DNA from 3 places in the Desulfosporosinus sp. FKA genome. Region 1 is predicted to be linked to each of the others. Evidence: riboswitches for the same ligand, from Rfam matches in the RefSeq annotation. Region 1 holds a riboswitch; each other region holds the start of a gene.
What was found. Region 1 has a riboswitch for cyclic di-GMP ahead of B5771_RS15420 (methyl-accepting chemotaxis protein). Riboswitches for the same ligand answer to the same signal wherever they lie in the genome.
Positions count from the first base shown of each region.

Region 2: it holds a riboswitch for cyclic di-GMP, as region 1 does, so the genes downstream of both, B5771_RS22955 (chemotaxis protein CheW) here and B5771_RS15420 (methyl-accepting chemotaxis protein) in region 1, are expected to answer to the same signal.
Region 3: it holds a riboswitch for cyclic di-GMP, as region 1 does, so the genes downstream of both, B5771_RS13665 (hypothetical protein) here and B5771_RS15420 (methyl-accepting chemotaxis protein) in region 1, are expected to answer to the same signal.

Region 1 is NZ_NAHZ01000031.1:65,142-72,311, reverse strand. It holds gene B5771_RS15440 (hypothetical protein) at 227-1,213, shown strand; gene B5771_RS15435 (zinc-ribbon domain containing protein) at 1,504-1,806, opposite strand; gene B5771_RS15430 (CarD family transcriptional regulator) at 2,067-2,552, opposite strand; gene B5771_RS15425 (hypothetical protein) at 2,893-3,222, opposite strand; cyclic di-GMP riboswitch class I at 3,550-3,606, shown strand; gene B5771_RS15420 (methyl-accepting chemotaxis protein) at 3,593-4,186, shown strand; gene B5771_RS15415 (anti sigma factor C-terminal domain-containing protein) at 4,273-5,244, opposite strand; gene B5771_RS15410 (sigma-70 family RNA polymerase sigma factor) at 5,234-5,743, opposite strand; tRNA gene B5771_RS15405 (tRNA-Leu) at 5,998-6,080, opposite strand; gene B5771_RS15400 (hypothetical protein) at 6,226-6,522, opposite strand; gene B5771_RS15395 (DUF5667 domain-containing protein) at 6,750-7,170, opposite strand, start outside.
Region 2 is NZ_NAHZ01000034.1:356,213-363,382, reverse strand. It holds gene B5771_RS22965 (ABC transporter ATP-binding protein) at 1-403, shown strand, start outside; gene B5771_RS22960 (DMT family transporter) at 526-1,398, opposite strand; cyclic di-GMP riboswitch class I at 1,815-1,897, shown strand; gene B5771_RS22955 (chemotaxis protein CheW) at 2,014-2,445, shown strand; gene B5771_RS22950 (methyl-accepting chemotaxis protein) at 2,465-3,613, shown strand; gene B5771_RS22945 (hypothetical protein) at 3,630-4,160, opposite strand; gene B5771_RS22940 (MerR family transcriptional regulator) at 4,429-4,866, shown strand; gene B5771_RS22935 (cyclopropane-fatty-acyl-phospholipid synthase family protein) at 4,912-6,090, shown strand; gene B5771_RS22930 (zinc dependent phospholipase C family protein) at 6,253-6,984, opposite strand.
Region 3 is NZ_NAHZ01000029.1:163,113-170,282, reverse strand. It holds gene B5771_RS24335 (SHOCT domain-containing protein) at 80-241, opposite strand; gene B5771_RS13675 (recombinase family protein) at 259-966, opposite strand; gene B5771_RS13670 (sigma-70 family RNA polymerase sigma factor) at 1,528-1,944, opposite strand; gene B5771_RS13665 (hypothetical protein) at 2,244-2,459, opposite strand; cyclic di-GMP riboswitch class I at 2,533-2,620, opposite strand; gene B5771_RS13660 (helix-turn-helix transcriptional regulator) at 2,855-3,271, shown strand; gene B5771_RS13655 (ImmA/IrrE family metallo-endopeptidase) at 3,324-3,836, shown strand; gene B5771_RS13650 (helicase-related protein) at 4,116-4,766, opposite strand; gene B5771_RS13645 (hypothetical protein) at 4,978-5,241, opposite strand; gene B5771_RS13640 (arsenate reductase ArsC) at 5,613-6,020, opposite strand; gene arsB (ACR3 family arsenite efflux transporter) at 6,022-7,110, opposite strand; gene B5771_RS13630 (metalloregulator ArsR/SmtB family transcription factor) at 7,123-7,170, opposite strand, start outside.

The sequences.
Region 1 (7,170 bases):
GGAAGGAATATATAATAGAGAGTCTGTCATCGAGAAGAATGATCGGCTCTCTATTTCAGTTGTTCACGAAATCGAATACGTACACTAATACTTTTAATTTGATATTCACAAAATCCTAACAAGTTTTTCAGCAAACATTCAGCGTACGTTCAGCGTACATTCCGAAATCAACGGTATACTTGGATAAAGTACAAAATACAAAATTGATTTCAAGGAGTGTTTAACTATGAAATTCAACAAAACGACCAAAATTGCTCTTGCTTCAGCCGTCATTACATTGTTATCCTCTTCTGCAGCTTTTGCAGGAACTATGAATCAATCATCAGCTCAAACGAAAATACCACAAATGTCTCACTCAAGAGGTTTTGACGGAGGATTGAAAAGTCGATTAGACAGCTTAGTATCTTCTGGAACCTTAACCTCTGCCCAAGAAACGGCTATTAACGATGCTCTAAAAGCATCCATGCCTCAACGTGTCAATCCATTCGATAGTCTGGTAAGCGCAGGAACCATTACGCAAGCCCAAGAAACGGCAATCGAAAATGCTATGCAAACAGCTCGAAAAAGCGGTACCAAAACAGATATGAAAACCGTTCTTGACAGCCTTGTTAGTGCAGGGACCATTACCGCTGACCAAGAAACTGCAATTACGAACGCTATGCCTCAACCTAATGATCAAGGCCTCAAGGGAAAAGAACATAAAAACCCAATCGACAGCTTAGTCACTGCAGGTACCATTACACAAGCCCAGGAAACGGCAATCGAAAATGCTATGCAAACAGCTCGAAAAAGCGGCACCAAAACAGATATGAAAACCGTTCTTGACAGTCTCGTTAGTGCAGGAACCATTACCGCTGACCAAGAAACTGCAATTACGAACGCTATGCCTCAACCTAATGATCAAGGCCTCAAGGAAAAAGAACATAAAAACCCAATCGATAGCTTAGTCACTGCAGGTACCATTACCCAAGCTCAAGAAACGGCAATTGAAAATGCTATGCAAACAGCTCGAAAAAGCGGCACCAAAACAGATATGAAAACCGTTCTTGACAGTCTCGTTAGTGCAGGAACCATTACCGCTGACCAAGAAACTGCAATTACGAACGCTATGCCTCAACCTAAAGAGAACACCGGCTTAAAAACAGCTTTAGATAAATTAGTTACAGCCGGAACGATTACTCAAGCTCAAGAAGATGCTATCTTAACAAAATAAGACTACAAACGGCAAAAGCGTTGGAAATGAGTTGTTCCAACGCTTTTGCCATTTTCTATTCTCACTATAAAGTGAACTCGTTCAGCCAAAGCTGAACATCGGGGCTTCAGATACAATAATGTCCAGTGGACATTATTGCCGAGCCGCCCTTTCCAATAGGAATACTGATAAACATGATTATCCAAATGAGCATTTAGATTCAAAGTTAAATAACATTGGCGTTGAACGACAGTAAGTGAAAAAAGCCTTCCTAGGTGTTAACCCTAGAAAGGCTTCGGTCGATTAGATAATTACCAATTGTTTCTCGTGCGTGGTTGATAACAGTCACGGCAATATACTGGTTTATCACCCGTCGGTTGGAAAGGCACTGTCGTTTCTTTTCCACAATTAGCACAGATTGCAGGAAACATTTCTCTTTGAGGGCGAGAGTATCCACTATTGTTTCTGCCTTGTGCCTTTCTGGCAGAACGGCATTTTGGGCACCGACCGGGTTCATTAGCGAATCCCTTTTCGGCGTAGAATTCTTGCTCGGAAGCGGTGAAAGTAAACTCACTACCACAATCCTTACATGTTAAAATTTTGTCTTCAAGCATTAAAAAAACCTCCAAATCAAATTACCCGCGCTACATGGGAAGTATTTATTGCTTCCTATAGCTTTAGGCAACAGAGGAAGGTTTTCGTAAATCCGCAAATATTAACGAGCTTATTAAGTATAACTGTAATGAAGAAATAAGTCAAATACTTAATAAACTATTTCTTAAATATATATTTCCTAAATATGGATACTATGAGCATTAAAACAAGAATTCAGGCATAAGCAAAACGTTCTCTAAAACCGTACTTGAGATTATCACTAGGAGTTCAACACTTCATCCAATAAACGAACTGCTTGTTCCTCTTTAAGGCCCTTAACCTCCATTATCTCACTGACAAAAACATGACGTGCATTATTCAACATGTTTACGTCATCTGCTCCAAGTTTATTTATTTGACTCTTACGTGTTAAATCACGGATAATTTCCGCACCTTTATAAATGTCACCACTTTTAAATTTCTTTTTATTAATATCTTTGCACCATCGTTGATTTTCAAGAATAATCGGGTCAGTATTTCCAAGGTTAAAATCACTGAGTACATTTTCCAATATCTCATGGTTAACCATCTGACGCATACCCATATCAACAGCTTTGTCCATTGGAACCATAACATGCAATTTCTCCTGAGGAATGTTCAAAATGTAGCAGAGTTTTCTTTCCCCTAAGATCTCTTTTTCTTCAACTGCTTCTACAACACAAGCCCCATGAACTGGATATATAATCTTGTCACCAACGTTAAATATCATACCGTCTACCTCCAGACTAACACCCTAAGTATATCACAAAACTAGGAAAATTAAAAATAATATTTTACCATATTATATTTATTTGTGTCAATAATTTATTGAAGAAGAAATCGGCTCAATCTCATAACAATTATTAATGGCAAAACTGGCGTCATTAAAAAACGAAAAATCCTCCCTTTAGCCGTCAAAATCCAAACGGTTAAAAGGAGAATTTACTTTTAAATTGTGTCATTTGCTCATTTTAGATTCAAACTCAAATACAAGCATACAATTTAAAAAGGCCATCAATATGGTGGGAACAAAGAAATTAGTAGCTGCGATGAGGGCCTAAGGGCCTTCACTTATGTTTTTGGGTTTGTTTATTTACATCATTGGGTTTGGAACGATGAACATTAACATCTGTTTTTACAGGTTGGCGATGAGCATTAATTGCACTGTCCACCTTATTTAGTAAAGCACGCCATTGTTTTTCAGACATCTTAATATTATTTTCACGATCATTTTTCAAATCTTCATTAACCTTTTCTCCAACTTTTTCTTTCCAATTTAATATCTCATTTTTAAATACTTCAGCCATATTTATGCCTGTATCACTGTTATTTTTGCACTCACCTTTTTTTGATGATGCATCAGTATAATAGTATTTATTAAGTCCTGTTATTTCCATAGCAATTTTCCTCCTTACATTATTAATGCCAACGGAAACAATTTATTATCTAATTCAAATCGTTCCCGAAACAGGAATTAATTGAGTCCTTTCTTATGTTATTATCGGCAAATATTTAGCAAATGTTTACATATCACGAAATTCTTCCTTGCGGCAACACTTGATGTTGCTTTAATCACCCTTCATCTTAGCAATTTACGTGATGAATATTATTGTTCCCAACATGATTCTGTTAAGTTACTTATTATTATTTTTTCGACGCTTTTCGACATATCATTAGGTTTTATTGTGTTATGCTTTAAAGAATATCCTTTCTGAACAACTTCACTAATGCAAAGGCAAACTTAGTGAAAACTAAGGACGCAGAGTCATGTGTCTTCCAATGGAATTCAAAACCGTTGGTATTCCTATCAAAGATGAACATGGTTTAGTGGCTGGAACAATTGTCGTTGGACGACCCTCTATGAAGCGCGACATCACAACAATGTCTGAAAATGTAGCATCTGCTATTAACCAAATTTCATTATCGATTAATGAAGTTTTGGTTGGTGTTACAGATATATCAAATGCTAATCAAGAAATTTCTACTATAGTTGCTAATTTAAATGACCAGGCTAAGAATACGGACGGAATTTTAAGTTTTATTAACAATATTGCTCAACAAACAAATTTGCTAGGATTAAACGCACAAATCGAGGCGTCTAGGGCTGGAGATTTGGGTCGAGGCTTCGGAGTCGTAGCTCAAGAAATTAGAAAGTTGTCCGAATCCAGTAAGGAGTCAATCAAAAACATTAACTTAGCGATAAAAACCACCCAAAAACTCTCTGCCAATATTAAACAAAAAGTTGAAGGCACAAATGTGGTATTTAACCAGCAAGCTTCTTCCATACAGGAAATATCTGCAACAATTGAAGAATTAAATGCAATAGCCCATAAATTAGAAACAATTGCTAACGAGTTATAGCACGGGTCCAAGAAGCTTAGAGGTGGGGGCTTCTTAGGACATACCAGCTAACGCCAGTAAAACACCTTAATCCATCGGTAACAAAATTAATACTTCTCAGTAATTACGCCAAATGAAGACGCCTTTATATGAGGATTCTCAATTAGTGGTTTTAATTGCTCCTTTGTACCATAAGCTATAGCTCCCAAAATAGGAACTTTCGAGGGGTCGGTATAACCTTTAGAATTAAGATTATTAAAGATGTTCAAGAATTTTTGGTTTTTGCTGATTTTTAAATTATAAAGGAAATTGTTGTAATCCGAGTCAAAGGTATTAATACTAATAGGTGGTGTTTTATCAACACCTAAAGTTTCGAACTCACTAATAAATGTGGCTTTACCATCGCATTCTTTAGCCTCTTTCTCATAGCGAACCATATCATCCTTCGTAAAAGTGTCCACCCAGTACCAACTAATATTAGCATTGGGGAGAATATGGGATAATTCGGAAAAAGTGTAGGGCTTATCAAAAGATAATCCAACCTCAATCAATTTATCGCTTCCGATTTGGCTCAACTCTGCCAAATCATTTTTATATTCTTTATACGTAATTTGGGGCAGAAAAAATAACATTTTATTGTAACCAAATTCCCAACAATTCAAAGGCCATTCGCCAGCAACTTGACCTCCTCCTTGCCCCCTTGTCATGATAAATTGAGGCAGAAGTCCAAAAGGTTGTACCCGTTCTTCTAAGACTACAATTTTATTCCCCACAGTTCGGCTTATAGTGTAATTACTTCTCCCCCCCAAGAAACCGAGAGTATCAGCTGAATTACTAATGTAGCCGTTCGGTACAGTCAGTTCAATGTAGGCACTCAAAGACTCAAATGTTTTATTACTCATGTTAATAGTCAATGCAGTATTACCTAATGTAATGAGCACAAATACCAAGCACGCTATAAGTATAGAAATTAAAACAGTTCGTATAGTAGATTTTCGTTTGCCTTTTTTTATAGCTCTATTTAATTTATCCTCATCGAAAATTTGGTCTAATTCATCGCTATTCATTTTATCTTCCATACTTATCACCCCATACACTTTTAAATTCTGTTCTTGCCCTTAGTAAATAGGTCTTAACTGTTTGTTCAGAAAGTCCTAATATCTTTGCAATCTCTTTGCAACTCAACTCCATTTCATATTTCAATACCAATAATTCCCTATAACTTTCTTTTAATCTATTAAGGCAATCATAAATTTCAAATATCTTTTCTTTCGCCAAAAGAATATCTTCAGTCTCATACTCACATGATAATCTTTCTAAAAAATGACTCCAATCAATTAATAACTCCTCTCTAACAGAAGCTTTTTTCAGGTAATTTCGGAAGTTATTTAAAGCAACTTTAAAAATCCACGAAGGAAGCCTTTCTGGTTCTATGTCATCAAAGTGTTCAATTGCCTTTACAAAGCTATCGTGAACAATTTCTTCTGCAACATCTCTACGGCAACCGTGCTTTAGCAAGTACCTATATATAATTAAAGCATGTTTGTTATATAAATTAGTAAGGACATCTTTTCTCATTCAATAAATCCTTCCAGAAAGTTCTTCTCTTATTAAGACAATTGACTTCATAAAAAGTATACAGTTTTGGTAAAATTTTAAAAGAGTTTATGACTCTGAAGTTAGTTATAAAATACAGCTATCGTTTTTCGAAATGTGTTAATTATAATCATTGATTGTTGTTTCTGAACATTTTTTAATTCGTCTAGACACAAAAAATCCTCCTTTTAGCCGTCTAAATCCAAACGGTTAAAAGGAGGATTCTACTTTTAAATTGGTGCGGGAGACAGGACTTGAACCTGCACGGTTGCCCGCTGGAACCTAAATCCAGTGCGTCTGCCAGTTCCGCCACTCCCGCATGTTGAAACCACGTAGCAAAAAATATAATACCATATATCTTACAAAAAGGCAAGGGATAGACTACAACTCGCCCAAGCCATAAACTCACAACAAAGTCACTATAAACTACCATAACTTGTAACCTGGGTTTACCTATCACACTGTTACCCCATGCTCCGTAATAACCAAAAATATTCAGATAGTAAAATGATCAGATCAATTCCTATCAAAAACAGCAAATTCTTCAGCCAATTCTCCGGATAGTTCCAGTAATATAAAACGATATTGATTACGACGAGGAGAGCCGAACTAATACCCCAACGCCAATACAAGCTTGAGTCTTTGGTAAAAAGATGAATAAACCAAATGATGGGCAAAAAAAGAAAGACACCCAAAAAGGTAATCATATTGTAGCCAATTTGACGACGCAGATCATCGGGGGTAGGTTTAGCTTTGCCCAAAATCTTCTCTCCTTATCTGCTCTGATTATTACTTGAATATCAGTATACCATAATTTTGACACTCCCACGGCTGAAGCGGGTGGAATACCTTCCAGAAAGGCCTTGTATTCGATAAACGAAGCAATGTATCGCTGACTATAGAAACTCCCGCACACTACTGAAGTGTACGGGAGTACTTTTTTAACTATTGTTCCCCTGCCATCTCAGGGGATTCAGCTACCCCATCTCTAATCTCTTTGATGGTCTTCTCTGCCTTGACTTTTACTTTTCGGCCCATTTCCATGCTCTGAATTTGGCGATCCTTTTACGGAAGGATGAACAAAATTGGAACCGGTCTTAGGGCCGGACATCATGGCTCCTTGAGTCATCGGAGTATGCCGAGCAGGTGTAACTTGCTGGGTCCCGGAATTATCCTCATCCTGGTCTTGATCATCGAGGTTAAGCTTTACATTTTGCTTCAAGGACTTCTTAAAGTTTTCTAAAGCGGCTTTAGCATCCTTTTCTAATTGCTTAGTATTATTTGTTACCGGTTGAGTATTTGTTGGATTCGAGTTTGCTGTCACTGAGCCGGAATCAGTCACAGATCCTGACGTTGATGCAGAAGTACCGGAAGGAACCGTCGTACTCGAATTCGTACTCGAAGAAGTA
Region 2 (7,170 bases), on a different contig from region 1:
GGCGAAAGCCGCACGCGTCGATAGTTTCGTTCATACACTGCCGAAGGGATATAATATGGTACTAAACGAGGAGGCTTCAAATGTCTCGCAAGGGCAAAAACAACTCTTGACTATTGCTCGAGCCATCTTGGCTGACCCGAAAATACTTATTCTCGATGAAGCCACCAGTTCTGTCGACACCCGGACGGAAGTCGAAATTCAAAAGGCTATGGATCACCTTATGGAGAACAGAACGAGTTTTATTATTGCTCATCGTTTATCCACGATCCGCGATGCTGATTTGATCCTTGTCATGAATCATGGCGATATCATAGAGCAGGGGCACCACAATGAACTTCTGGCAAAAGGCGGCTTTTACGCTAACCTTTATAATAGCCAGTTTGAGGCTGCCGAAGCAGGCTGATGAGGTTATAACTTCCTATGGTACGTTAATTCGAGATTAATTGATTAATATTCAAGGAGGCTTTTGATTGCTCAAGAGCCTCCTTGATCTTTCCAGGTTATCTAACGCATTTTCGAACAGAGTTAGGGTTCTCTAATAACTAATAAGACTCCGGCAAGTATTAGGACTGAACCTATCCCAAATGGGAGTCCTACGTGTTCGCCGAGAAAAAGCCAGCCAAGCAAAGTTCCTGATAGGGGCTGGAAGAAGAAAAACAGACTTCCGCTGGCGGCATCGACCATTTGCAGGCCTTTGTTCCACAAAAAGAAAGCAAGGGCAGTAGAAACAATGCCAAGATACAAGATTCCACCCCAAATAGCAGGCTGGGCCATGACGGCGACTGGAATTTGGCTGGCCTGAGAAGCCGCAAAAGGGGTAATAAATACAGTTGCTGTAAAAATCGCATAGGTCGTAACAACAAGTTGAGAGTAAGTGCTGGGAACTCGTTTGATGAGTACAGACATTAAGGCCCAAGTTACTGCTGCAACGCCTAAGATCAGTCCTCCAAGCCGAGAAGTTGTACTAATATCTCCGATACCAACAATGCACAAGACGCCAATGGTTGCCAAGATCACCGAGAGTCCTTTGCGCAGGGTCATTGTTTCCTTTAGCAAGAGGCGGGCGAAAATAACCATGAAGGCCGGGGTTGCCGAGGTAATAATAGCCCCCATCTGAGCCGTCGCCAGTTTTGTCCCCAGAAATTGAGTCCAGATCGATAGGGCATAGCCTGTTATGCCAATCGTCAGAATTAAGGGGACGTCTCGCTTACGTATTCGCCAAGATTGATGGGTTAGGACTGCCATGGCTGAAAGGACGAGGAGCGCGATTATATAGCGCAGCCAAACTAACTCTAAAGGTGGTATGACGGTAAGAACCACTTTGCTAATGACATACATACCTCCCCAAATTGTCGCAGCCAAAGCCAAATAGATAGAGCCTAGTTTATTTTTGGACATTTAAGTTCCCTCCGTCGTCAATCAAATTAAGTCCTTATTCCAGACGGAAGATGTACCCTTCGATCCGTCAGGATAAAAGGGCATCGGGAACATCATTTTCAAACAGTGGCGCTAAAAGCATGCCAATTCACCTCCGTAAAAAGGAAAATTCGCCTTAACAGACCATTTTTCCTTTAACTTTCAAATTTTAATTTAGATAGATAAAACAATCCAATTATATAATGCCTAAGAACGTAAGATTTGTACGTTTTATATTTAATTTGTTTAGAACGCTACTATATATTAGGTACTTAGAAGAATAACATTTTTTGAAATTGATTCGTAACCTTGAAAATTATAAGCATCGGGGGTGAAATATTCGTTATATTTTTATTAATTTCAACTTTTAACTACATTGTTATGTTATAATATACAACAAAAGACAAAGGCAAACTTGGTGAAAGCCAAGGACGCAAAGCCACGGGTCTTTCTATTTGTGGAAGATAGCCGGGTTGCATCATACAGTAAGAAATGTCTTTGTCGTCAAGAAGAGCTGTCTTGGCGATTTTGCTTTCTTAGCAAAGGAGTGATAAGAGAAGTTTAAAGATTCAGAAAGGAGTGAATTGATTGAGTTATATGCAGTTAGTTGTATTTAGATTGGGTGATGAAGAATATGCCCTCGAAATTACGTTTGCTCAGGAGATCATTCGAATTCCGGAAAGAATAACTAAAATGCCTTATCTGCCTTCCTACATTGAAGGAATGATTGACTTAAGAGGTAAGGCGATTCCGATTATTGATTTAAAAAAGCGATTTGGTGTTGGACAATCTGAGAGAAGTGTTGACAGCCGTTTGCTTATTTTGAACATAGAGAATGTAGGAATTGGGATAATTGTGGATGATGTCTCAGAAGTTATAAAGGTCGAAGAACAATCGATTGAAAGGCTTAATGCAGAACTATCAGGTCTCGGAAGTAACAGAGTGCAAGGTGTTGTTCGGATTGACGAGCGTTTAATTCTTTTGTTGAACGGGCTGAATTTTAAGGCTGAAGTTTTAACGAGTAGATAGCAATGGGAGTGGTTTAAAGATGATAGCTTTAGCGGGCGTTGAGTCGTGTAAGTTTATGGCAGAATTTATGGCTGATTTAATACCGGGCGGAATATTGTTCGGAGTTGTTGAACATGACACCTTTGTTTGGGTAAAATCCTCTGAGTCCTTTTCATTAGACATCTTTCAGGTTGGCAAGAGATTAAATGAAGATACAACGACGATGCAAGCAATACAGAATAAGAAGGTTCTAACGCAAAATATTCCCCGTACGGTTTATGGTTTGAGAGTAGTTATCGTCTCAATCCCTATCATCGATGATAAAGGAGACATCTGGGGTGCATTTACTATAGCATTTCCTAAGTTACACCCTGTAGCTGCCGCCTTTGGAGATTTTGCCCCTATTTTAGCCGAGATGTTCCCTGAAGGGGCTTATATATATATGTCAGACTTAACAAAGATTGCTTATGCACAGGCCTCCGATAAATTTGACATGCCGTCAATAGCCGTAGGCTATGACCTAAAGGAAACAGATATTGCTTATCGGGCGCTGCAAACTAAAAAGCCTATTATTGAAGAAATTGACGCTTCTAAATACGGGCAGCCATTAACTATTGCTAATTTTCCCTTGTATGATGATGAACATAAAAATCTCGTCGCCACTCTGGGTATTGTGACACCGAAAAAAACGGCAGTAACCCTGCGTGAAATGTCAATTAACTTAGAAAGCAGTCTTGAAGGTATAGCCGCCGCCATAGAGGAGCTTTCAGCATCTGCGACGGAAATACACACCAATGAAGGGGAACTTAATACGGATATTAAAGGGATAATAAATATTTCAGAAGAGATAAATGAGGTATCGGCTTTTATTAAAGAGATCGCTGATGAAACGAAAATGTTAGGATTGAATGCAGCTATCGAAGCAGCCAGAGCTGGAGATGCTGGCCGCGGTTTTGGTGTAGTTGCTGAGGAGATAAGAAAACTGTCTGCTCAATCAAAGAGCACAGTCCCCAGAATTAAACAATTAACTGATACAATAAAGGAAAAAGTTGAAGAAGCGAGCCGAAAAAGCAATATCTCCTTAGACGCCAGTCAAGGTCAAGCGGCCGCCTCAGAAGAGATTTCTGCAAGTATCGAAGAAATTACGTCCATGTCTATGGAATTAAGCAATCTCGCTAAAAGTTTATAATCATTTTCTGTTTGAGCTAATGCTTTAATTCCTGACGGACCTGTTCAATTTTAGTAGTCGCTGAGACAAGGTCTTCTTTGCTGCTTTTTAATTGACACTTACTCAGATCACCGGCACTACTCAAACTATCGTTGAGTTCAAAAAGGGATGATGTTAATAATCTAGACGCTTCGGTTAAATCAATGATCATTTGGCTGTTCTGGGATGATTGTTTTAGAGCATTACAATTCAGGTAATCATTGGCGGCAAGCTTATATAATTTATCTAATGAGGCTGTTATTTGCTTTTTACTCCTTTCCTTTGAAGCGGTTATCTCTTGATATTGTTTTAAGATGTCTTCCAGAGAATTTTCTATTTCTGTGGGAGTCATAGAAGGATTGGTAATTGTCGGTACAGTATCTGAAAAATCCTGCCAGGCAGATACTCTTTGGTTAAACGCTAATTTCAGAGCAGTAATGGCAATAATGATTACAATAATCGTTATTCCGAGGCTGGTAAGTTTTCTCTGCTTGTTAGCAGCCGTTCTGATTAACCACTGACGTTTCACTGTTCACCCTCCTTTCCTAAAGACCATATCTGTTCTAAAACGGTCTCCATATTCAGTAAAACATATGCTAAAAGCGAGTACCTAATTCAGGCCCTCGCTTTTTTGTGTGTAACAATTACGGATTATAAAAGTTAGGTTCAATGGATATTATATAGTATGCAAAAAATGTATTTATTTGTAAAATTGTTGAGTTTTAAAGAGTGATTAACGTTGACGTTAATGTTATATTAGTGCTAATATAATCTTAGCAACAGTAAGGGAGGATATTGTGGATAACTATAAAATTGACCAAGTTGCTCTCCAATGCGGCTTGACCAAACGAACCATCCGATATTATGAGGAGATAGGGATATTACCGCCGCCTAAACGCAGTGAAGGAGGGACTAGGTACTATAATGAAGAGCACATAGAATTGCTTAAAAGAATTAAGTATACTAAAGACGCCTTAGGCTTATCGCTGGAGGAACTACAGCATTTTATTGCGCTTAGCAATCTCATTGAGTCTCAAAAAGTAAGCTTTAAACAAACGGCTGAGCGCAGAGAGCAAAGGGAAAAACTGTTGAGTATAATAGACACCTTAGATGAAGAACTTAACTTAATCGAACAGAAAATCTTAAAAATTGAACGGGTTAAAAAAGATTTAACCAATCTGAAGAAACGAGCTCAAGCGGTAATTGAGAAAATTAACTTAGAGGAAGTTAAATAAAGTATTACCTCTAGGATTTTATCAATTCCGAAGGAGGTAAATGGAATGAGTATTGATAAAACGTTCTACAACAACGTCCTTAAAAATATGTTCGCTGATCCCTGCGAAGTTAAATATTGGGATGGGGACGTTAAAAAATATGGCGAAGGAGAGATTCAATTCCGAATTAATTTCAGTGAGCCCATACCTAAATCAGAAATTATCAGTGATCCTTCCCTGGCCTTCGGCGAAGGCTATATGCGTAAAAAAATTGATATCGATGGAGCTGTACAAAAAGTCATCGAGTCGATTTATAATAATCAGAACAGTTTTCTGTATGATAAAAAACCTTATGTTAAATTCGCTAAGATTCTTTCCAATACCCTAAGGAAAAGTAAAGATGATGTTCAATATCATTATGATATTGGCAATGATTTTTATCGACTTTGGCTGGATGAGAGCATGACTTATTCTTGTGCTTATTTTGAATCACCGGAAGATAGTCTTTATCAGGCTCAAAAAAACAAAGTAAATCATATTCTGCGTAAACTTAATTTGCGGCCTGGACAAACTTTATTAGATATTGGTTGTGGTTGGGGAGAATTAATCCTTACAGCTGCGAAGAACTATCAAGTTAAAGCTATGGGGGTAACTCTTAGTTCAGAACAATACTCTCGAGTTTCGGAGAGAATTAAAGAAGAAGGATTAGAAGAGCTTGTTGAAGTTCAGCAAATCGATTTTCGGGAATTGAACGATAGAACCTTTGATCGAGTAGTAAGTGTAGGGATGATTGAGCACGTTGGCAGAGAAAATCTTGATGGGTATTTCTCCGCTGTAAAATCCTTTCTTAATGAAGGGGGAATATCCCTGCTGCATTGTATAACAGGCTATGATGAAGACTCAGGCACAAACAGCTGGATTGACAAATATATTTTTCCCGGAGGATATATTCCGGCAGTCAACGAACTCGTATCCCTAATTGTTGAAAATAAATTCTGTCTTATTGACCTCGAGAGTTTGCGCGAGCACTACACAAGGACTTTAGAACATTGGACCCAAAATTTTGAAAAGGCACTTCCGGAAATTCGAAAAATGAAAGACGATACCTTTATTCGCATGTGGCGTTTATATTTAAATTCTTGCGCTGCGTCATTTCATTGCGGCAACATAGATGTTCATCAATTGCTTTTTACTAAAGGTGTAAACAATAATCTTCCTTTAACCAGAAAGTACATGTATCAATAATTTATAAAAGAACAGCGAGGCAGAGCTATCGAAAGGAAATATGCACAGAAAAAAAGCCCGAGAGAAGATATTTTTTGATCTTCTTTCGGGCTTTTTTTCTTACCTTATCTGCAAAAATACTTAAGGAAATTACTATTGCTGCTTCATTTTGCTGCAGTTACGTTATGACTTAATTTTTACCAGGTTTTGCCGAGGTAAAATATCCGTTAATTTTTGGTACGCAAAATCTAAAAAGCCGGCAGTTGTGGCAATTGATAGAGGAATAAGGGTTTCCGCAGCTTTGGAATAGCTTTTAGTTGAACAGCCATTTTCAATTGATACTAAGTGATAAAGCTGCGCTGATAGCTTGGCGTTGTGCTCAATCCACTGTACAGGATGTGTAAAGGAAGAGTATAAACCGGTTTTGCCAGGGAAGTTGTACCAGTTGTTCGCTGCCCATTTCTCAAATTCTAAGTGCCCATCAAAAACAACCCCTGTTGAATGATGGGGTACACACATATCTTGTACTAAGTGCAAGGCCGCTCCAAGATAGAACATTCCTTTGACCATTTCTTTAGAAAAGAGGGACATGGCTTTGTTGAAATAATATTGACACTCAGCGCTTGCATCTGGCCATTGGACGCGGTTTTGATCGCTGTTCCAATTATAATAATGACAAACATTTTTCCAGCCACGGTCTGCCCATAACAGTCCTTTTTTAAGATATGTATGATAGTCCTTGAAAAAGTTGGCTGCTCTGGACTTGTTGTCTTGTTCTAAGAGGCGGTAAGCTTGTTCTAAGCTATAGATGTGAGGAAGGCCCGGAGAATTAAGTAAATACTGCAAAGGTCCTACAGGGGCTAAGATCATTTTGGTCATTTTCCCCAGAGTGTATGTATATACACTGACGTTCATGAGTTTATCACCTCTTCATTTTACTCTTCCCAGAAAGGCTTTGCTGAGTTAACTCCTTTTAGATTCGAACTATCTTTAGCTTCAACCTTATTCTAAAGCATGAACGTAAAAGACGTATTGTCAATCTGTTAAAATAAAGTAAAAAAGATTGCCAGAGCGAATAGGACGTTCTGGCAATCGAAATTT
Region 3 (7,170 bases), on a different contig from region 1:
GCGTTCTCTCCTTTCTCTCGTTTTTGACTCCTGTCAGCAACACACAATACCACACAAGCTTTGAGATATCCAGGTGTTTTTACGCATATACCTTGGAAAGCTCCGGAGTGAACGTTTGACGGTTCAATTCATCGATTTTTTTGTACTCAGCAGGGGAGATAAGGCCGTTTCGGAGCAAGATATCCAAAAGCTTTAACGCTGCCTTATACTTGACTTCATTGGCCGTCTGATTATTTGACATATCGCTCACCCCCTATTTTACTGCAGAGAAAGGGATGGGCTTTGATATTCCAATTGGATTTGACCCTCCAACGGCGAATAAAGTTCAATGCCCAGCTGATCCAGACCTCTTTGAAGCTCCAGTAATTTGGCTGTATCCCGCTTCAGGCAGTCAACCTTCTTTACAAGCAATACATCCATTATGCTATTTCCGGCAGCCTTCATGACCTCCGCAAGACCGGTACGGTCAAAATCCAGCTCGCTTCCTATATCCACTGATTCGCCGACAACAACAAATCCCATCTGTTCGGAGTAATCCATAAGTTCCTTTTTCTGGCCTTTCAGAGCGCCGTGGGTATCCTCCGGCGCGTCGATCCGACAGTAAATCCATGCTCGCTTCTGGCTTCCATGGCTTAAAAATTCAAGAGCCTCATCAACGCTCACAATCGGAATATTTACAGGCTCCTTTTCGCCTTGCTGCATGGGTACCAGTTCTTTAGTGATCCCTTTCAGAAGCCTCTGATCCGGGCAGCGGTTGATAAATTCGCCGAAGGTGTCCAGAACCAGCCTGTCCAGCGTATCTGTTAAAACCATCTTGTCCGCATGCTCTTTTTTCAGCATGATAAAGCTTGCAATGCCGGACGGGGATTTCTCAAAATAGAATTCCTGACTCTCTCCGTCAAGCCCGTACACGTAACCGATAATTAGCTCCTTCTTTAGCAATTCAGCCAATGCTTCCTTTTCCATTTCGTTTTCCTCCCTGATATTTTGAATTTAATCTCAGAAGGATACGGCAGGGCGTTAAAAAAATAGCCCTGCCGCATTGTTTCTGAGATCAAAAATGATCTGCTTGTTCTTCATTACGAATTGCCGCTTCTATTCGGCACTACTTCCCGAAGCGGAAAAGCCTTGCGGCTCTCAGGGCGGCAGCATAAACGGTTTGCCGGTTAAGCAAACACCATAAGAATTTTACCTCCCCCAGGATCTCTGGGAGCCGCCCCCATTGCTTAAGCCTGTGGCTGGACGGAAGTAGCATTATCACTGTCCATTTCATTGCGAAACAGTCCACCACGGACCGTTCAATGACCGGGCGTTCCCGCTCGTCACCTTCGATGCCATCGGTTCGACGGATGAAATTCATCCGCAGGCAGTCTTGGCGCGCCCGTCAACGTCGCTGCCGCTTTTCACACGGCTGGATAGCTCATGTATCTATGCTGCCGGATATAATATTTTCAAAGAACAACAGGAGAATAAAAAATTCCCCTCACTTCTTTAGGGAAAAAAGTGAGGGGTTGGACCAAAAAACTTTTATTTTTCTAAAAGTTTTTTGAGCTGACCAAATATTCGTTTTTTGCGATTGTGTATGGTCATGCGAGGAATACCTGTTTCTGCAGACAATTGATGCTCGCTTTTTTTGAGGTAATAAAGCGCTATAATCAGCTGGCGTTCAGATTCATTTAGCAGCAACAGACATTGTTGAAGCCTTTTAATCATATCACGCTGAACAATTTCATCCTCCATGGAATCCTCTGCAGTAGAAATTGTATACTCCACAGAGATGCCTTTCTCATTGCATCCTTCAAGCGAGATATTGTTATCCCCCGCCAGCCTGTCCAGGTATTTTTCTCTGTCCCGGCAGTGGTAATAGGCTTTGTAGACCTCCTTGGTCACTGTGACACGCGTCCCTCTGACCAGCAGGGTATATTTTTTATCATGATTATTCATAAGCTTGTCCTCCATTTCGAGAATCTAAAAATCCGGAAATGAAGAACAAGCGGAGGAGATCTGCAGCGAGCCGCTGTTTTGTTATTGCATAAAATAAAAGCCACTCGTTTTGCTCCTTTCTGGGGAGCCAAACGAGCAGCTTCTTCTAATGCAGAACCGGCCGGGCCTGACGCATAGCAATAGTGCTACTCGTCAGGCCCGGCCGGCACCTTTATAATCACTCCGCTTTACAAGGGGAGGATAGCGTCAAGCGCTGGAATCGAATATCATAAGTTCATTTATTTGATTGTGGAGTCGCCTTATAACTTGAGGTCTGAGAACTTCTTACTCTCATAGACCTCGTTATTGTCCAGCAAAATTGAAACCTGAGACTTGCATAGATGACACTTTACGTTTACAACATCACTTTCAGCCTCACTCGTTTCAGCTAACAGGGCCAGTGCCTCAGCATTTCCGCTGTAATCAGCAATTCGGCGTCCGCAATTTGGACATTTGAGCCTTTTCTTTTTTACCATCTCATACCCTCCTGCATCATTTATCTCTATCAATACAAATACCTGCTCTGAAAAAGGGCAGGCATTCGCAAAGATCGGCAACCAGGCTGTCATAGCGCGTCAAACGCTTTAGACCCTCGGCTTTGCGTCCCTGCCTTTAGACAGGTTTGCCCTTAACTTTATCTATTTTTAGCTGTCAGAGTAATTAAAGCCGTCATGCGCTTTGCAGACGGTAATTTCCCGGCAATCTGTTGGGTTCAATCATTTTCACAGAAGAAATAACTCTTGACACCATATGCAACATGAATTATTATGAATGTGCAGGTTATCTGCATATTTGAATTATATGCAATCTACTTGTATTTGTCAATATATAACATGAAATTTACCTGCTTATACTTAGGAGGGCGGTCTACATGAAATTCGGAGAAAAAATAAAAAATGCCCGCGTCGCAAAAGACATGACGCAGGCGGAACTGGCGCAGGCAGTCGGAGTATCTCTCCGCACAATGGTCAGCTATGAAAACGGAGATTGCTATCCTAAAAAACGCGAGGTGTACGGGAAGCTGGCTGAAGTTTTAGGTGTTGATACGAATTATCTGCTGACCGAGAATGAGGAATTTATAAACGCTGCCGGAGAAAAATACGGCTACCGGGGAAAGAAGTACGCTCAGCAGCTCATCACAGAGGTCAACGGCCTTTTTGCCGGAGGCGACATGGATGACGAGGATTTGGATGCCGTTATGAGAGCAATCTCCGACGCTTATTGGATAGCCAAGGAGAAAAACAAAAAGTACACGCCGAAAAAGTATCGTAAAGCAGACAAGGAGTAGTCCGTTTTTTCGGACTGCTGCTGTGATAGAATTAGCATAGGGGGGGAATTCATTGAACAAGGCGCTTATTTTTGAATCAGCTGAAAAATATATCAAGCGCTTCGGAACGCGTGATCCTTTTGCCATAGCAGACGAGCTGGGCATTGAGGTTCTGTTCCGCAATGACTTCACTAAGCTGAAAGGGCTTTACCGCGTGATTCAGCGCAACCGCTTTATCTTTTTAAATGGTAACTTGCCGGAACAGGTGCAGACCTTGGTATGCGCCCATGAGCTCGGACATGACGCACATCATCGGAATCTTGCCGATGACAGTCCGTTCCGTGAATACGTTCTTTATTCCATGAATACACGTCCTGAGTATGAAGCCAATTTGTTTGCGGCTTCACTGCTTCTTCCCGATGATGAGGTTCATAAGTATGCCCGTGAAGGTTATGACGTTGTCCAGATTGCAGCCATGATGAACACAGATATTAACCTCATGCTGATAAAGCTGGGAGATATGAACTCCAGAGGCTATTCGTTCAATACAGCTTATACACCACGCTCAGATTTCTTGATCAGATAACCGTTCTTTCTAAGGAGGGTTTGAGGGTAATGTCTCAATTACCGAAAATAATATCGGCCGCTGGTTTGTTGAGCGGAGATAAAGATAATAACACGAAAGCCCTTCTTACTGCTCTGTAAGAGGGGCTTTTGGATGACTGATGCTTTTAGATTTTTCTGTGTAAAATATACCGAAATAAAGACTACTCGGTGCACATTATATTTCCATTTTGTAAAATGGACTTAAATTAATAAATAGCTGATTGTCGATTTCCGGTAATTTCTCTGCTGATTATCTCTATTAACTCCTCTTGTCTTGGCTGCCTAATGTCAGTTGATATAACGACAGTATTTTAATTAAGCGATTGTATCGCAAGTGATCCTGGCTCAACTGATACATCGGAACGATACGTTTAATCTTGACTGGAGCTGCTTCTCCATCCGTCAAACACCAGTACGGAACAAGATTCGGCAGATCTCCCTTTTCTGTTTGTGCGGCTTTTTCAAACATAGCATCCCATGTTTTTTCACTGCTGTATTTGTGTGCAATATTCTGGTGCACTGCAAGGCACTTGTACCGATTAATACATCCCTCACGCTGCTCCAGGTCTATAGGGTTTGACGGTAAGTTCCAGCACATGACCTTGCGGCAGTGGAATTGGAAATCCAATCCTTCCTGTCCGATTGATGTAGTGGACAACACAAACGGACGGAATGGTGAATTAAATGCTTTGCGGATTTTCTCAGTTCTCTGCACATTTTCGTTGCTGATGCGAGCATTGAAATATCCAACAGCAAAGTGCGTGCCCAGACACGGCTTTTCTTTTTCTGCTCCTGTAAAGGATTCCAGCGTATCTACCTGCAGAGAGGCCGTATCCGAAAAAGCATCGATCATCGCATCTGCAAGAGCATCTCCCTGTTCGCCAAGTATATGAGCGTATTCATCCAGCATAGCCTGCAGATTACCGCCACACAATATCGAAAGACATTTTCATAATAGGAATCGCCGCCCTTGCTGCCATACAGCAAGTCAAGAACAGCCGAGCTTTCGGCTTTATTAAATAAGCTGACAAATACTTTTTTAGAAAGCTCCCTGGGTATCACTTCGTTAGAATTAAAAAGCCTGTAGGCACAAATGGCAGGTGAACCAATTGCCATGTTGACTAATATGCCAACATTCCAGCTGGGATAGTCGAAGGTGTCGCTGATGGATTGCTGTCCAGTGCTTTTATGAGCTCTATCAGCGACTTTGCACCGGCAGCTCCGCTTTCGGAAAGCTTGTATTTGGCTTTAACGGCATTCAGCTTTGGCTGAAGCTTTTCGGCAAGCTCTCTCCTGATTTGCTTAATATCCTTGCCGATGTGCTCATCTGGATTATAAAGCCGTGCAAGAATGCCGGATACATGGCAAACAATATCTTCCGTCACGTTTTTAAGCCTTGTAGTACCAAAACGACGTTCTTCCCTAGTCGCAAAGTATACTCTGCCATGCTTCAGTTTTGCGTTATGAGAGTTTGCCGATTGTCAGCCTTCCGCTTCATAAGAAAGCATAACCGACACCATTCTCGGCACCATTTCCCATGAGGAAAATACGAGTACCTTTGAATAGTCTTTGTTTTTATCAAATATACTACTTCCTGTAGGAATTATTGTAATTTATATTCTTATTAATTTAGAAGTTAATTCAAAGAAGACTTTACAAACAAGGCCGTGTAGAAACTTAGTTTTCTCACGGCCCCGTCGACATAGCTTATTAGATTCCACAAAGAGGTAAGATTTGAGCTAATACTATTTATTTTCTAGTACAAATTATTTATTCTCTTTTTAAGGTCTAAGACCTTTTGTTCAATTATTTTAACGGTTTTTACAAACTCCTCCTTATCTTTACCAGTTGGATCTTCAAGCCCCCAGTCTTCCCTGTATTTACATGGCAGAAAAGGACACTTTACGTTACATCCCATCGTAATTACAACATCGACAGGGGGAATATCAGATAGTAATTTTGATTTTTGAGTATCGTTCATATCCACAGCATAGAGTTCCTTAATTACATTTACCGCATCCTGATTAATTTGAGGTTTAGTTTCAGTACCTGCTGAATAAGCTTCAAAACTATCTGCAGCCAAAAGCTTCGAGAGAGCCTCAGCCATCTGGGAACGACATGAATTATGCACACAAATAAAAGCGACTTTTATTTTTTCTGACATATTAAGCTCCCTTTACATGACGTTTTGGCAAGCCATTCTCGTCAAAATATTTCCGTTTGAAAATTAAGGCAGCATTAACTAAAGCTATCATTACTGGGACTTCGATCAGGGGGCCTATCACGGCTGCAAATGCCTGGTCTGAACCAATCCCGAAAACTGCTACAGCAACCGCTATTGCAAGCTCAAAATTATTACTTGCCGCTGTGAAAGCTAATGTTACGGTCTGATCGTATTTAAACCCACCTTTGTAGGACATAAAAAAGCTTGAAAAGAACATAATTGCAAAGTATATAAGAAGGGGTATGGCGATTCTAACTACGTCACCAGGAAGCTCTACGATATACTGACCTTTTAAAACAAACATTACAATTATAGTATATAATAAAGCAATTAAAGCAAGGGGAGAAATTTTAGGAATGAATACTTTTTCATACCACTCCTTGCCTTTTACACCTAAAAGGCTAAACCTAGTCAAAAATCCGGCGGCAAAAGGAATTCCTAGGTAGATCAGTACGCTTTGAGCGACACTCCAAATTGTAACTTTTTCTAGTCCCTCAACATTCCATGATAAGCCTAAAAGTCCGGGAATCAACCTTACAAATAGGTATATGAAGAAAGAGTAAAAAAGTATCTGGAATATAGAGTTTAAAGCAACTAAGGCTGCACAGTATTCGTTATCACCTTTTGCAAGAGTATTCCAGACAATAACCATGGCTATGCAACGGGCAAGGCCGATAATGATTAGGCCTATCGCATATTTTGGCATATCAGGTAATAGTAAAACTGCAAGAACGAACATAAGAATTGGTCCAATTATCCAGTTCTGAATAAGGGAAAAAGTAAATACCTTTTTATTTCCTGCTACTTTCCCAATTTCCTCATATTTAACCTTTGCAAGTGGAGGATACATCATTACAATTAAACCAATTGCAATTGGCCATGAGATCGTACCCGTACTCATTCCTTCTAGTGTTTTGCCAAGACTAGGGAAGATAAAACCACCAATGACCCCGATAGCCATTGCCAAGAAAATCCAAAGCGTTAAAAATCGGTCTAAAAAAGATAACCTGACAGTCTTTTCTCTGCTCATAATAACTCCTCCTTAATCACATGCAATATTTTTCCTTTGAAGCCATTCATAAAGACTTTC